2 regions of the Nocardioides sp. NBC_00163 genome follow, and region 1 is predicted to be linked to the other one. Evidence: riboswitches for the same ligand, from Rfam matches in the RefSeq annotation. Region 1 holds a riboswitch; the other holds the start of a gene.
What was found. Region 1 has a riboswitch for S-adenosylmethionine ahead of OG801_RS06795 (aminotransferase class V-fold PLP-dependent enzyme). Riboswitches for the same ligand answer to the same signal wherever they lie in the genome.
Positions count from the first base shown of each region.

Region 1 (5,642 bases):
CGGCCCCCCGCTGCACCGCGTGGGAGAGCGCCCACTCCAGCGCGTGGTCGGCGATCTCCTCCCACCCCGAGCCCGCAACCATCAGGTGCGGCCGGCCCTCGTACGTCTCGTGCTCGGTGACCGTGCCTTCGCCCTTGTAGTGCTTGACGTTCGAGGCCTGCACCGACGGCGGCATGATGTGGTCCTCGGACCCGGACAGGAACAGCAGCGGCGCGCGGTCGGCGTTCTTGAAGTCGACCCAGGCGCCCTGGTGACCGGGCTGGAAGTTCGCCAGCACGGAGTCGAACAGGACGCGACCCGAGGCCGGGATGTGGTAGCGCTCGTAGAACGCCAACGACTCCTCCTCGGTGTAGGTGTTCGTGAAGGCGTACCTCCACTGCTCGGCGTCGAACCCGACGGCGCGGTGATGGTTCGCTGGGTTCTTGAGCACCGGGAAGACCGAGCGCAGCTGGCTCCAGGGCGTGGCCCGGATGCCCTCGGTCGGAGCGGAGTTGAGGACGACGCCCGCGGCGCCGTAGCCGTGGTCCATCACGACCTGCGTGAACGCCCCGCCGGCCGAGTGGCCCATGATGATCGGTGCGGTGTCGAGCGTGTCGAGGAAGGCCTCCACGTGGGAGACGATCGCCTCCAGGGTGAGGTCCGCGATCGGGGTCGGGTCGGCGCGGAGAGCCTCGACCTCGACCTCGAAGCCGGGATAGGCGGGGGTGTGCACGGTGAAGCCGTTGGCCTCGTAGCGCGCCTTCCAGTTCTCCCACGACCGGGGTGTGACCCAGAAGCCGTGGATCAGGACGATGGTGTCCGGGGTGCTCATGTCAGGTTCCCTCTCGGGTGCTGGGGCTGGGATGCTCCGATCGTCCATCGAGTGGCGCTGGCTCCGGACCACGTACGACGCGTAGTCCCGGGACTACGCGGTCCACGTGGTCCGCGGAGCCGGGTGGCTGGGCGAGGCTCGTCGGGACAGGACCCAACCGACCGTGGGAGGAAGCCGATGCCTTACATCACCGCCGACGACGGCGCCCAGATCTTCTACAAGGACTGGGGCGACAGCGGGAGCCCCGTGCTGCTCAGCCACGGCTGGCCGCTCAACTCCGACGCCTGGGAGGCCACCGCGCTGTTCCTCGCGGAGCACGGTCACCGAGCCGTCGCCCATGACCGCCGGGGCCACGGCCGCTCCAGCCAGACCTGGTCGGGCAACGAGATGGACACCTACGCCGACGACCTCGCCACTCTGATCGACGCGCTCGACCTGCAGGACCTCACCCTCGTCGGGCACTCGACCGGCGGCGGTGAGATCGTCCGGTACGTCGGGCGGCACGGCACAGCCCGCGTCGCCGGGCTCGTCCTGGTCTCCGCGGTGCCGCCGCTCATGCTGCGGGCCGAGGACAACCCCGAGGGGCTACCGATCGAGGTCTTCGACGAGATCCGCGCCGGGGAGCTGGCGAACCGGGCCCAGCTCTACCGCGACCTGGCCGACGGGCCGTTCTTCGGGCACAACCGCAACGGCGATGTGCCGCAGGGCTCCCGCGACGCCTTCTGGCTCCAGGGCATGGCCTCCGGGCACCGTGGCGCCTACGAGTGCATCGCGGCCTTCTCCGCCACCGACTTCCGGCCCGACCTGGCCAAGATCGACGTGCCGACGCTGGTCGTGCACGGCGACGACGACCAGATCGTGCCGATCGACGTCGGGGGCCGCCGCTCGGCCGAGCTGATCGACGGCGCGGAGCTGAAGGTCTACGAGGGTTCCAGCCACGCCCTCCCGGACACCGATCGCGACCGGCTGCACGCCGACCTGCTGGCCTTCATCGACCGATGACCGGCCTACGGCACCCTGGCCCGCCAGGCCGGAGTCCCGTGCTTGCTCTCGACCAGCGCCGCGGCCTCGTCGATCGTGGCCCGGTCGAGACCGACGTACGCCGCCCCGAAACTCTGCTCGAACTCCGCCAGGAGCGCGTCGATGACCTTCTCGCGGCTCAGCCCGGTCTGGGAACGGATCGGGTCGACCCGCTTGGCGGCGCTCCGGGTGCCCTTGTCGGACATCTTCTCCCGGCCGATCCGGAGCACCTCGAGCATCTTGTCGGCGTCGATGTCGTAGGCCATCGTGACGTGGTGCAGGACGCCGCCGGGGATCCGCTTCTGCGCGGCGCCGGCGATTTTGCCGACCGGCGAGGCGATGTCGTTGAGACCGGCGTAGGCGGCCTCGATGCCGACGCTGCGCAGGCCGCGCAGCACCCACTCGTCGAGGAAGGCGTACGACTCCTGGAAGGACATGCCGGCCACGAGCGTGTCGGGGACGGCGAGGCTGTAGGTGATCGTGTTGCCCGGCTCGATGAACATTGCACCGCCACCTGAGATGCGGCGTACGACCTCGATGCCGTGACGCTCGGCGCCGGCCTCGTCGACCTCGTTGGAGATCGACTGGTAGCTGCCGATCACGACCGCGCTGCTGGCCCAGTCCCAGAACCTCAGGTTGGGGGCGCGGCGACCCTCGGCGACCTGGCGGACGATGACCTCGTCGAGCGCCATCTGCATCTTCGGCGCGAGCGGCCCGGTCTCGACGATCTCGAGGTCGAGGTCGTCCCAGGTCGTGGCCCGGCCCAACGCGCGCAGCACCGTCAGGGCGACGTCGCGGGTGCCGAAGCCGACCAGCTCGGCATCACGGGCGGCGACGTCGAGCACCGCCGTCAGCTGGTCGATGGAGACGTCGACGGACTGCCCCTCCAGCGCCTCGGTCAGCCAGCCCAGCGCCTCGTCGGGTTCCAGGAAGAAGTCGCCCGAGAGGACGACGTCGATGATCGTGTCAACGGAGACTGTCGCGTCGACGACGACCAGCTTGCCGCCGCGTACCTTCCGCTCGCCATGCACTCTTTCGCTCACAATTTCTCAACACCGTGAGCGCCCCGAATCATCCCGGCTAGACCGCCGCTCCGCACGAGCCGGCGGTGTCGGCCAGGCGGGTCAGACCGGCCGGTCCGACGAGCGGGCGCGGGTCCTCGGCGAGCGTCCAGGCCCCGTCGACGAGGACGTAGTCGCCCCTGACGTCACCCGCGAGAAGAGCGCGTACTCCGGCCACCAGCCGGTCCACGTCCGCGACCGAGGTCCCGATCCCGATGCTCGCGCGGACCGCGCCGGCGGTGAGCCCGAGGCGCTTGAGGAGCGGCTGGGCGCAGAACCGGCCGTCGCGTACGCCCAGACCGTGCTCGGCGGAGAGGTAGGCCGCGACCCGGCCGGGTTCGATGCCGTCGACCGTGAATGTGACAACCCCGACCGGCTCCTCGGAGTCGGGCCACAAGCGCAGAACATCCACACCCTCCAGCGCGGACAGGCCGGCCACGAGACGCCCCCTCAGTGACGCCTCGTGGCGGTCCAGCTCGGCGGGCTCGAGGCCACCGAGAGTCGTACAGGCGGCGGCCAGGGCCGCGGCGCCGATGACGTTGGGCGAACCGCCCTCGTGGCGTGCGGGGGCGGGCTGCCACGTGGTCTCGACAAGCTCGACCTCCGACGCGTGAGTGACGTCATCGACGGCCCCTCCCCCGGCGAGATAGGGGGTGCCGACGTCGAGCCAGTCGCGGCGCCCGACCAGGGCGCCGGCGCCGTAGGGGGCGTAGAGCTTGTGGCCGGAGAGGACGACGTAGTCGGCGCCGGTCGCGGCCAGCGAGAAGTGGCGGTGGGCGAGCAGCTGGGCGCCGTCGACGAGGACCCGGGCGCCGTGGGCGTGGGCCAGGGTGACGATCTCGGCGACCGGCAGCGCCTCACCGGTGACATTGGAGGCGCCGGTGATCGCGACCAGGGCGAAGCTGTCGCGGGCCAGCTCGCCGGCGAGGGCGTCGATGGTGCCGGCGAGGGTGTCCCGGCCGGCGACCACGGTGACACCGGCCTCGACGCGGCGCCACGGGAGCAGGTTGGCGTGGTGCTCGATGTCGAGGACGAGCACCCGGCCGGGTACGCAGCCGGCGAGCAGGTTCACCGAGTCGGTGGTGTTGCGGGTGATGACGGTGACATCGTCCTCGCGGGCGCCGACATAGGCGCCGATCGTCGCCCGCGACTCCTCGTAGAGGGCGGTCGAGACCTGGGACAGGTAGCCGGCGCCGCGATGCACCGAGGCGTACCAGGGCAGGACCTCGGCCACCCGGTCGGCCACGCTCTGCAGCGCCGGCGCCGAGGCGGCGACATCGAGGTTGGCGTACGTCGTGGTCGTTCCGTCCAGCAGCGGGACCTGCGTGTTCGAGCCGACGAGCGGAAGCAGGGACATGGGGGCACCCTTCGGGTCATGGCTCCCCAGGGCTACCCGGCGAAGCACGCGCTTGCCCGCGCCACCTCGGCGAGGGCCTGGTCGTCACCCGGAGCACCCCACCGCGTGGGAGGGTTGCCCGCCAGCAAGCCGGGGCTTCGCGCTGGCAGTCGTGACCTTCGCCGAAGATGGTGCCGGAGACGGAGAGGCCCCGCAAACCGTACGTCTCGAACTATGGACGCTTGTCCTACATATTGGACGCGCCTAGGTGGCCGGAACGGCGCGAACCGGCAGGATCAGCGCCGAAGGATGCTCTGGATCGTGGTGGACCGTCTGGTCGGCAGCCAGGAGCGTCGTGGCGGTGGCGAGCGGCTCCCCGGTCCCGGGATTACGGGCGTAGCGCGGGAAGGCACCGCTGGAGACCTGCACGCGGATCCGATGGCCGCGCTTGAACAGGTACGCCGTGGGCCAGAGCCGCACGGTCGCGCAGGTGAGCTCGTCGGCGCCCGTCAGACCGATGAGTCCGTCGCAGACGTTGTGGGAGCGGCCCTCCTCGTCGACATCGCAGAGCCGCACGAAGACGTCGGCGTACGCGAGGCTCGACCGGAACCAGATCTCGGCACTGACCTCGCCGACGACCTCGACGTCCTCGTCGAGCACCGTCGTGGTGTAGGTGAGCACGTCGGACCGGGCCTCCACGGCCCCGTTGTCGACGCGGCCGCCGTGGCTGATGCTGATGCCCCCGGCCGCCGGGGTCGGATCGGCCGGGTCGTAGTGATAGCGGTCGGGATCCGAGTCGTCCGGGGTACTCACCGACAGACCACCGTCGCTCTGGAGGTGGAGACGCTGCGGCTCATAGCCCTTCGGCGGCCAGGACTCGAAGTCGCGCCAGGCGTCCTCGCCCATCACGAACAACCGCACCGGTGCCCGTTCGGCCGGCTCCTCGCCGCGCGCGTATGCCAGGCCGAAGTCGACCGCTTCGGCCGCTCCAGGAATCGTCAGGTCCACATGGGTCCAGGGCCCGACAGTGAGCCGGGCCGGCTTGCCGGCGTCCTGAAGAATCGCGAAGTCCCGCAGCTGACCCGGCAGGAAGACGTCGTACCAGCCGCCGATGGAACTGACCGGCGCAAGCGTGCCGGCGACCCGATGGCGGTGGTCGATGCCGTCCCAGTGCGGATCGTCGGCATCATGGGCGAGAACGTCCTGGATGTACTGCGAACGCTCGCCGGTGGCCGCGACGTCCATATCCTGCAGAGGCAGCACGCGCAGGGCAGCGGCCGTCTTCTTGGTCTGGGCGTTCCTGCGGAACATCGCGAAGGGGCGCTCCTGGGTGGCGACCAGCGCGCCCCACTCGAGCGGCAGCTCCAACGAACGGCCGTCGGCGCGCATGAACTCACTCGTCAGCGCCGATTCG
Region 1 covers NZ_CP108155.1:1,410,658-1,416,299, forward strand. The annotation lists gene OG801_RS06780 (alpha/beta hydrolase) at 1-811, opposite strand, end outside; gene OG801_RS06785 (alpha/beta fold hydrolase) at 989-1,813, shown strand; gene OG801_RS06790 (biotin/lipoate A/B protein ligase family protein) at 1,819-2,874, opposite strand; gene OG801_RS06795 (aminotransferase class V-fold PLP-dependent enzyme) at 2,912-4,249, opposite strand; SAM riboswitch class IV at 4,293-4,406, opposite strand; gene OG801_RS06800 (CocE/NonD family hydrolase) at 4,493-5,642, opposite strand, start outside.

Region 2 (5,642 bases), 860 kb from region 1:
GCCCTATCTCGACGACGACGCCAAGCGCGAGCTGCTGGAGACGCCGGACGTCACCGAGCGCCTCGAGAAGGTGATCGCCTGGGCGAAGGACTACATCGCGGAGTCCGAGGTCAGCGACAAGATCGCCGAGGACGTACGCGAGGGCATGGAGAAGACGCAGCGGGAGTTCCTGCTGCGCCAGCAGCTCGCCGCGATCCGCAAGGAGCTCGGCGAGGGCGAGCCCGAGGGGTCCGACGACTACCGGGCCCGCGTCGAGGCCGCCGACCTCCCCGAGGCCGTACGCGAGGCCGCGCTGCGCGAGGTCGACAAGCTCGAGCGTGGTTCCGAGCAGAACCCCGAGACCGCCTGGATCCGCACCTGGCTGGACACGGTGCTGGAGCTGCCGTGGTCGGTCCGGACCGAGGACTCGACCGACGTGGTCGCGGCTCGTGAGGTGCTCGACGCCGACCACCACGGCCTCGAGGAGGTCAAGGACCGGATCGTGGAGTACCTGGCGGTGCGGACCCGACGTGCCGAGCGGGGCCTGCAGGTGATCGGCGGCCGTGGCTCAGGTGCCGTGGTGCTGCTCGCCGGCCCGCCAGGAGTCGGCAAGACCTCGCTGGGGGAGTCGGTCGCGCGCTCGCTCGGACGGAAGTTCGTCCGGGTCGCGCTGGGCGGTGTCCGCGACGAGGCCGAGATCCGTGGTCACCGGCGCACCTACGTCGGCGCGCTGCCGGGCCGGATCGTGCGGGCCATCAAGGAGGCCGGCTCGATGAACCCGGTCGTGCTCCTGGACGAGGTCGACAAGGTCGGCTCGGACTATCGGGGTGACCCTGCCGCCGCGCTGCTGGAAGTGCTCGACCCGGCGCAGAACCACACCTTCCGTGACCACTACCTCGAGCTCGACCTGGACCTCTCCGACGTCCTGTTCATCGCCACCGCCAACGTGGTCGAGCAGATCCCGTCGGCGCTGCTGGACCGGATGGAGCTGGTCACGATCGACGGCTACGCCGAGGACGACAAGGTCGCCATCGCCCGTGACTTCCTGCTGCCCCGGCAGCTCGAGCGCGCCGCGGTGACCTCGGAGGAGGCCACGGTGACCGACGACGCCCTGCGTGAGCTGGCCGCGAACTACACCCGTGAGGCAGGCGTACGCCAGCTCGAGCGGCTCATCGCCAAGGCGCTGCGCAAGGTGGCGACGCGGCTGGCGACAGGTGCGGAGCACGTCGAGATCGGCCTGGACAACCTCAAGGACCTGGTCGGTCGGCCGCGGTTCACGCCGGAGTCGGCGGAGCGTACCTCTGTCCCGGGGGTCGCCACCGGACTGGCCGTCACCGGGCTCGGTGGGGACGTGCTCTTCATCGAGGCGTCCTCGGCCGAGGGGCAGGCTGGACTGAACATCACCGGCCAGCTCGGCGAGGTGATGAAGGAGTCCGCGCAGATCGCGCTCTCCTTCGTCCGCTCGCACGCCGCCGAACTGGGCGTCGACCCGGCCGTGCTCGACCGATCGCTCCACGTCCACGTGCCCGCGGGTGCGGTCCCGAAGGACGGCCCGAGCGCCGGCATCACGATGGTCACCGCGCTCACCTCTCTCGCGACCGGTCGCCCGGTGCGCAGCGAGGTCGGGATGACCGGTGAGGTCTCGCTCTCCGGGCGGGTGCTGCCCATCGGCGGCCTCAAGCAGAAGCTGCTCGCCGCCCAGCGAGCCGGCCTGACCGAGGTCTTCGTACCCCAGCGCAACGAGCCCGACCTGGACGAGGTCCCCGACGAGGTGAAGCAGGCCCTGAAGATCAACCTGGTGAGCGATGTCAGGGATGTCGTACGTGGCGCCCTCGCGCCTGCCGAGGGAGGGGTCACCGCCCAGAGCACGGTTGCCGCTGCCTGACCGGATCGTTCCGGATGCTGCCCGCTTGATGCCTCGTGCGTCGAGCGGGCAGCTCGCACACTGGGCACATGAGCAACCGAGCCCTTCTCGTCATCGACATCCAGGAGTCCTTCCGGCAGCGGGAGTCCTGGCAGCAGACCCTCCACCCCGACATCGCCGAGCGCGCCGACCGGCTGGTGAGCCTCGCGCGGGCCGCGGGCGACCTGGTGGTCTGGGTGCTCCATACCGAGCCCGGCAGCGGCGGCGTCTTCGACCCGCAGTCGGGTCACGTGCGCTATCTCGACGGGCTCAGCGGCCCGAAGCCAGGCGATGTCGAGGTGCGCAAGACCGCCCACAACGCCTTCACCACGACCAACCTGCAGCAGGTGCTGACCGAGCGCGGGATCACCGAGCTCGTGGTGTGCGGGATCCGCGCCGAGCAGTGCGTCGAGACCACCGCGCGGATCGGCTCCGACCTCGGCTACCGGGTCACCTATGTCGCCGACGCGGTCACCACCGAGCCGCTGGGCGGGCTGTCGGCCGAGGAGGTCGTGGAGCGTACGAAGCTCGTGCTCAGCGGCCGGTTCGCCGAGATCGCGACGATCGCCGATCTGGAGGCTGTGGCAGCATCTGCAGCATGAGCGCCGTCGTGTTCGTGCTGCTGCCCGGCGTACATCTGCTCGACCTCGCCGGGCCGGCACAGGCGTTCCACGCCGCGGGCAGCCTGGGACACCCCTACGACCTCGTGTACGTCGCGGGCGCCGAGCCGGGGGAGGTGCTCTCCGCGCAGGGGCTGCCTCTGACGGCCGCCGCGGAATGGCCCGATCTCGACCCCGGTGACCTGCTCGTCGTGCCGGGCTGGCGAGCGGCGTACGACCTCGTCGCCGGCCCCCGGCTCACCCGCGAGAGCGCTGAGCGGCTGCGTGCCCATCATGCCGCCGGGGGCGAGGTGGCCAGCGTCTGCGCCGGCGCCGACGCCCTCGGGCAGGCGGGACTCCTCGACGGACGTCGCTGCACCACCCATCACGATCTCCAGGACGCACTGTCCCGGCGCTACCCGAAGGCCCGGGTGGTGCGCGACGTGCTCTTCACCAGCGATGACCGGATCGTGACGTCGGCCGGCATCGCCAGCGGCATCGACCTGAGCCTGCACCTGCTCGCGGTGCGCCACGGACCGGCGCTGGCGGCTCGCGTGGCCCGCGACATGGTCGTCTACGCGCGGCGCAACGGCGACCAGCCGCAGGAGAGCGTCCTGCTGCGCCACCGGAACCATCTCGACGACACCGTCCACCATGTGCAGGACGTCATCGACGCCCGGTTCGCCGAGCCGCTTCCGCTCTCCGCTCTGGCGGACGGCGCGGGGGTGAGCGAACGGACCCTGACCCGCGCCTTCGCAGCTGCGACCGGCCTCACCCCGCTCCGCTATCAACAGGCTCTCCGCCGTGAACGGGCCGACCATCTGCTGGCTGCCGGCACCACCATGGAGTCGGCCGCCCGTGCGGTGGGCTTCGACGATGCCCGGATGCTGCGCCGGCTCCGCGCTCGCTAGACCCTCGATGCCCAGATGGTGGACGACTGGTCCACGGAATGGAACCCGGGTGTGTTTGGCAGCGGATACCTGCCGTACGATCGCTACTGCTCATCGAGAGGGACTGAGGGAACGGCCCAGTGAAGTCCCGGCAACCGACCACGAGCCTCCTCCCGGCCATCGGGTAGGGCGTGGAGCAGGTGCTAATTCCGGCCCGGCGCGAGAGACGTGATCGGGGAAGATGAGGAGGAGGTTTCTCATGAGCGCTGCGACCACGGAGACGAAGGGCCTGCGCGAGGGTGCGTTCGGCAACGCCTCGGCGCTGTCGTGCCGGGAGTGTGGGCACCAGATCGAGCTCGGACCGCATTACGCCTGTCCGGAGTGTTTCGGGCCACTGGAGGTGGCCTATGACTTCCCGGCCGTGACCCGCGAGGAGATCGAGGCCGGACCCCGCAACATCTGGCGCTACAAGGCCCTGCTGCCGGTGCCCGACGACATCGAGCAGAGCCCCAACACCGAGCCCGGCTTCACCCGGCTCCTGGACGCGAAGAACCTCGCCAGGGAGCTCGGCATCGAGAAGATCTGGGTGAAGGACGACTCGACCAACCCGACCAACTCGTTCAAGGACCGCGTGGTCGCCTGTGCGCTGAGCGCCGCCCGCGAGCTCGACGCCAAGGTCTTCGCCTGCCCGAGCACCGGCAACCTGGCCAACGCGGTGGCGGCGGCGGGAGCGCGAGCCGGTATCCCGACCGCGGTCTTCATCCCGAGCAACCTCGAGCAGCCCAAGCAGGTCAACTCCGCCATCTTCACCGACAACCTGATCGCCGTCGACGGCAACTACGACGACGTCAACAAGCTGGCCCAGGAGATCGCCGCGGAGGAGGAGGGCTGGGCGTTCGTGAACGTCAACGTACGTCCCTTCTACGCCGAGGGCTCCAAGACGCTCGGCTTCGAGATCGCCGAGCAGCTCGGCTGGCGCCTGCCCGACCAGATCGTCATCCCGGTGGCCTCCGGATCCCAGCTGACCAAGGTCGACAAGGCCTTCAAGGAGCTGATCAAGCTCGGTCTGGTCGAGGAGAAGCCCTACCGGATCTTCGGCGCCCAGGCGACCGGCTGCAACCCGGTCGCGACCGCGTTCAAGGCCGGTGTGGACGCCATCCGCCCGGTCAAGCCCGACACGATCGCCAAGTCGCTGGCCATCGGCAACCCGGCCGACGGCATCTACGTCCTCGACGCCACCCGCTCCTCCGGTGGTGCTGTCGAGGAGGTCACCGACGACGAGATCCGCGCAGCGATCGTGCTCCTGGCCCGCACCGAGGGCATCTTCACCGAGACCGCCGGCGGCACCACTCTCGCGGTCACCAAGAAGCTCGTCGACAACGGTCTCCTCGACCCGAGCCTGGAGACGGTGATCATCAACACCGGCCATGGCCTCAAGACGCTCGACGCGGTCAGCGGCATCGTCGGCCCCCGCGCCACCATCGCCCCCAACTACGACGCGTTCGAGGAAGCCGGGCTCTCTCAGGCGTAGGTTAATTTCGCGTTCACATCCGTGGGGTACACCTAAGGAATGTGAACACCACGAAGACGAGTGAAGAGGCCAAGTGGCTCGGCATGGTCGCCGCCACCGCCGGGGTCGCCGGCGCAGTCGGTGTGGTGGGGGCGGCGGCCGGTGCCGGGTTCGTGACGTTGCTGAAGAGACAGGCGGCGCACGCGCGTGACGTGATCGGCAAGCCCCTCGGTGAGGAGGCGATCGACGCCGACAAGGTCTACAAGAAGGCCTACGGAGGTACGCCGGTCGAGCTCCTCGTCCTCGGCGACTCGATCGCCGCCGGGCTGGGCGCGGAGACCAGAAGCGGCACCCTCGGCGCGCGGCTGGCCAAGGGCACGGCCAAGGCTCTGCTGAGGCCGGTGCGGCTGCGTACGGCTGCCGTGGTCGGGGCCGAGACGTCGATGCTCCCCGCGCAGCTCGAGTCGCTGCCGAAGGGCTACCGGCCCGATGTGGCGGTGGTCATCGTCGGTGGCAACGACGTCACCCACCGGGTGCCGCAGAAGGACTCCACCCGGGTGCTGGGGGAGGTCATCGACGCGCTGCGCGAGCGTGGTGCCGAGGTCGTGGTCGGGACCTGTCCGGACGTGGGTGCGGTGCGACCCCTGCCGCAGCCGCTGCGCTCGCTCGGACGCCGGATCGCCAAGCAGCTGGCCGACGGCCAGCGGGAGACCGCACTGGCCCGGGGTGCCCACGTCGTCTCGCTCTCCGACGTCGTCGGC
Region 2 covers NZ_CP108155.1:2,267,301-2,272,942, reverse strand. The annotation lists gene lon (endopeptidase La) at 1-1,864, shown strand, start outside; gene OG801_RS10915 (isochorismatase family protein) at 1,933-2,484, shown strand; gene OG801_RS10910 (GlxA family transcriptional regulator) at 2,481-3,392, shown strand; SAM riboswitch class I at 3,480-3,619, shown strand; gene thrC (threonine synthase) at 3,631-4,902, shown strand; gene OG801_RS10900 (SGNH/GDSL hydrolase family protein) at 4,944-5,642, shown strand, end outside.
Region 2: another riboswitch for S-adenosylmethionine. It lies ahead of thrC (threonine synthase); the one in region 1 lies ahead of OG801_RS06795 (aminotransferase class V-fold PLP-dependent enzyme).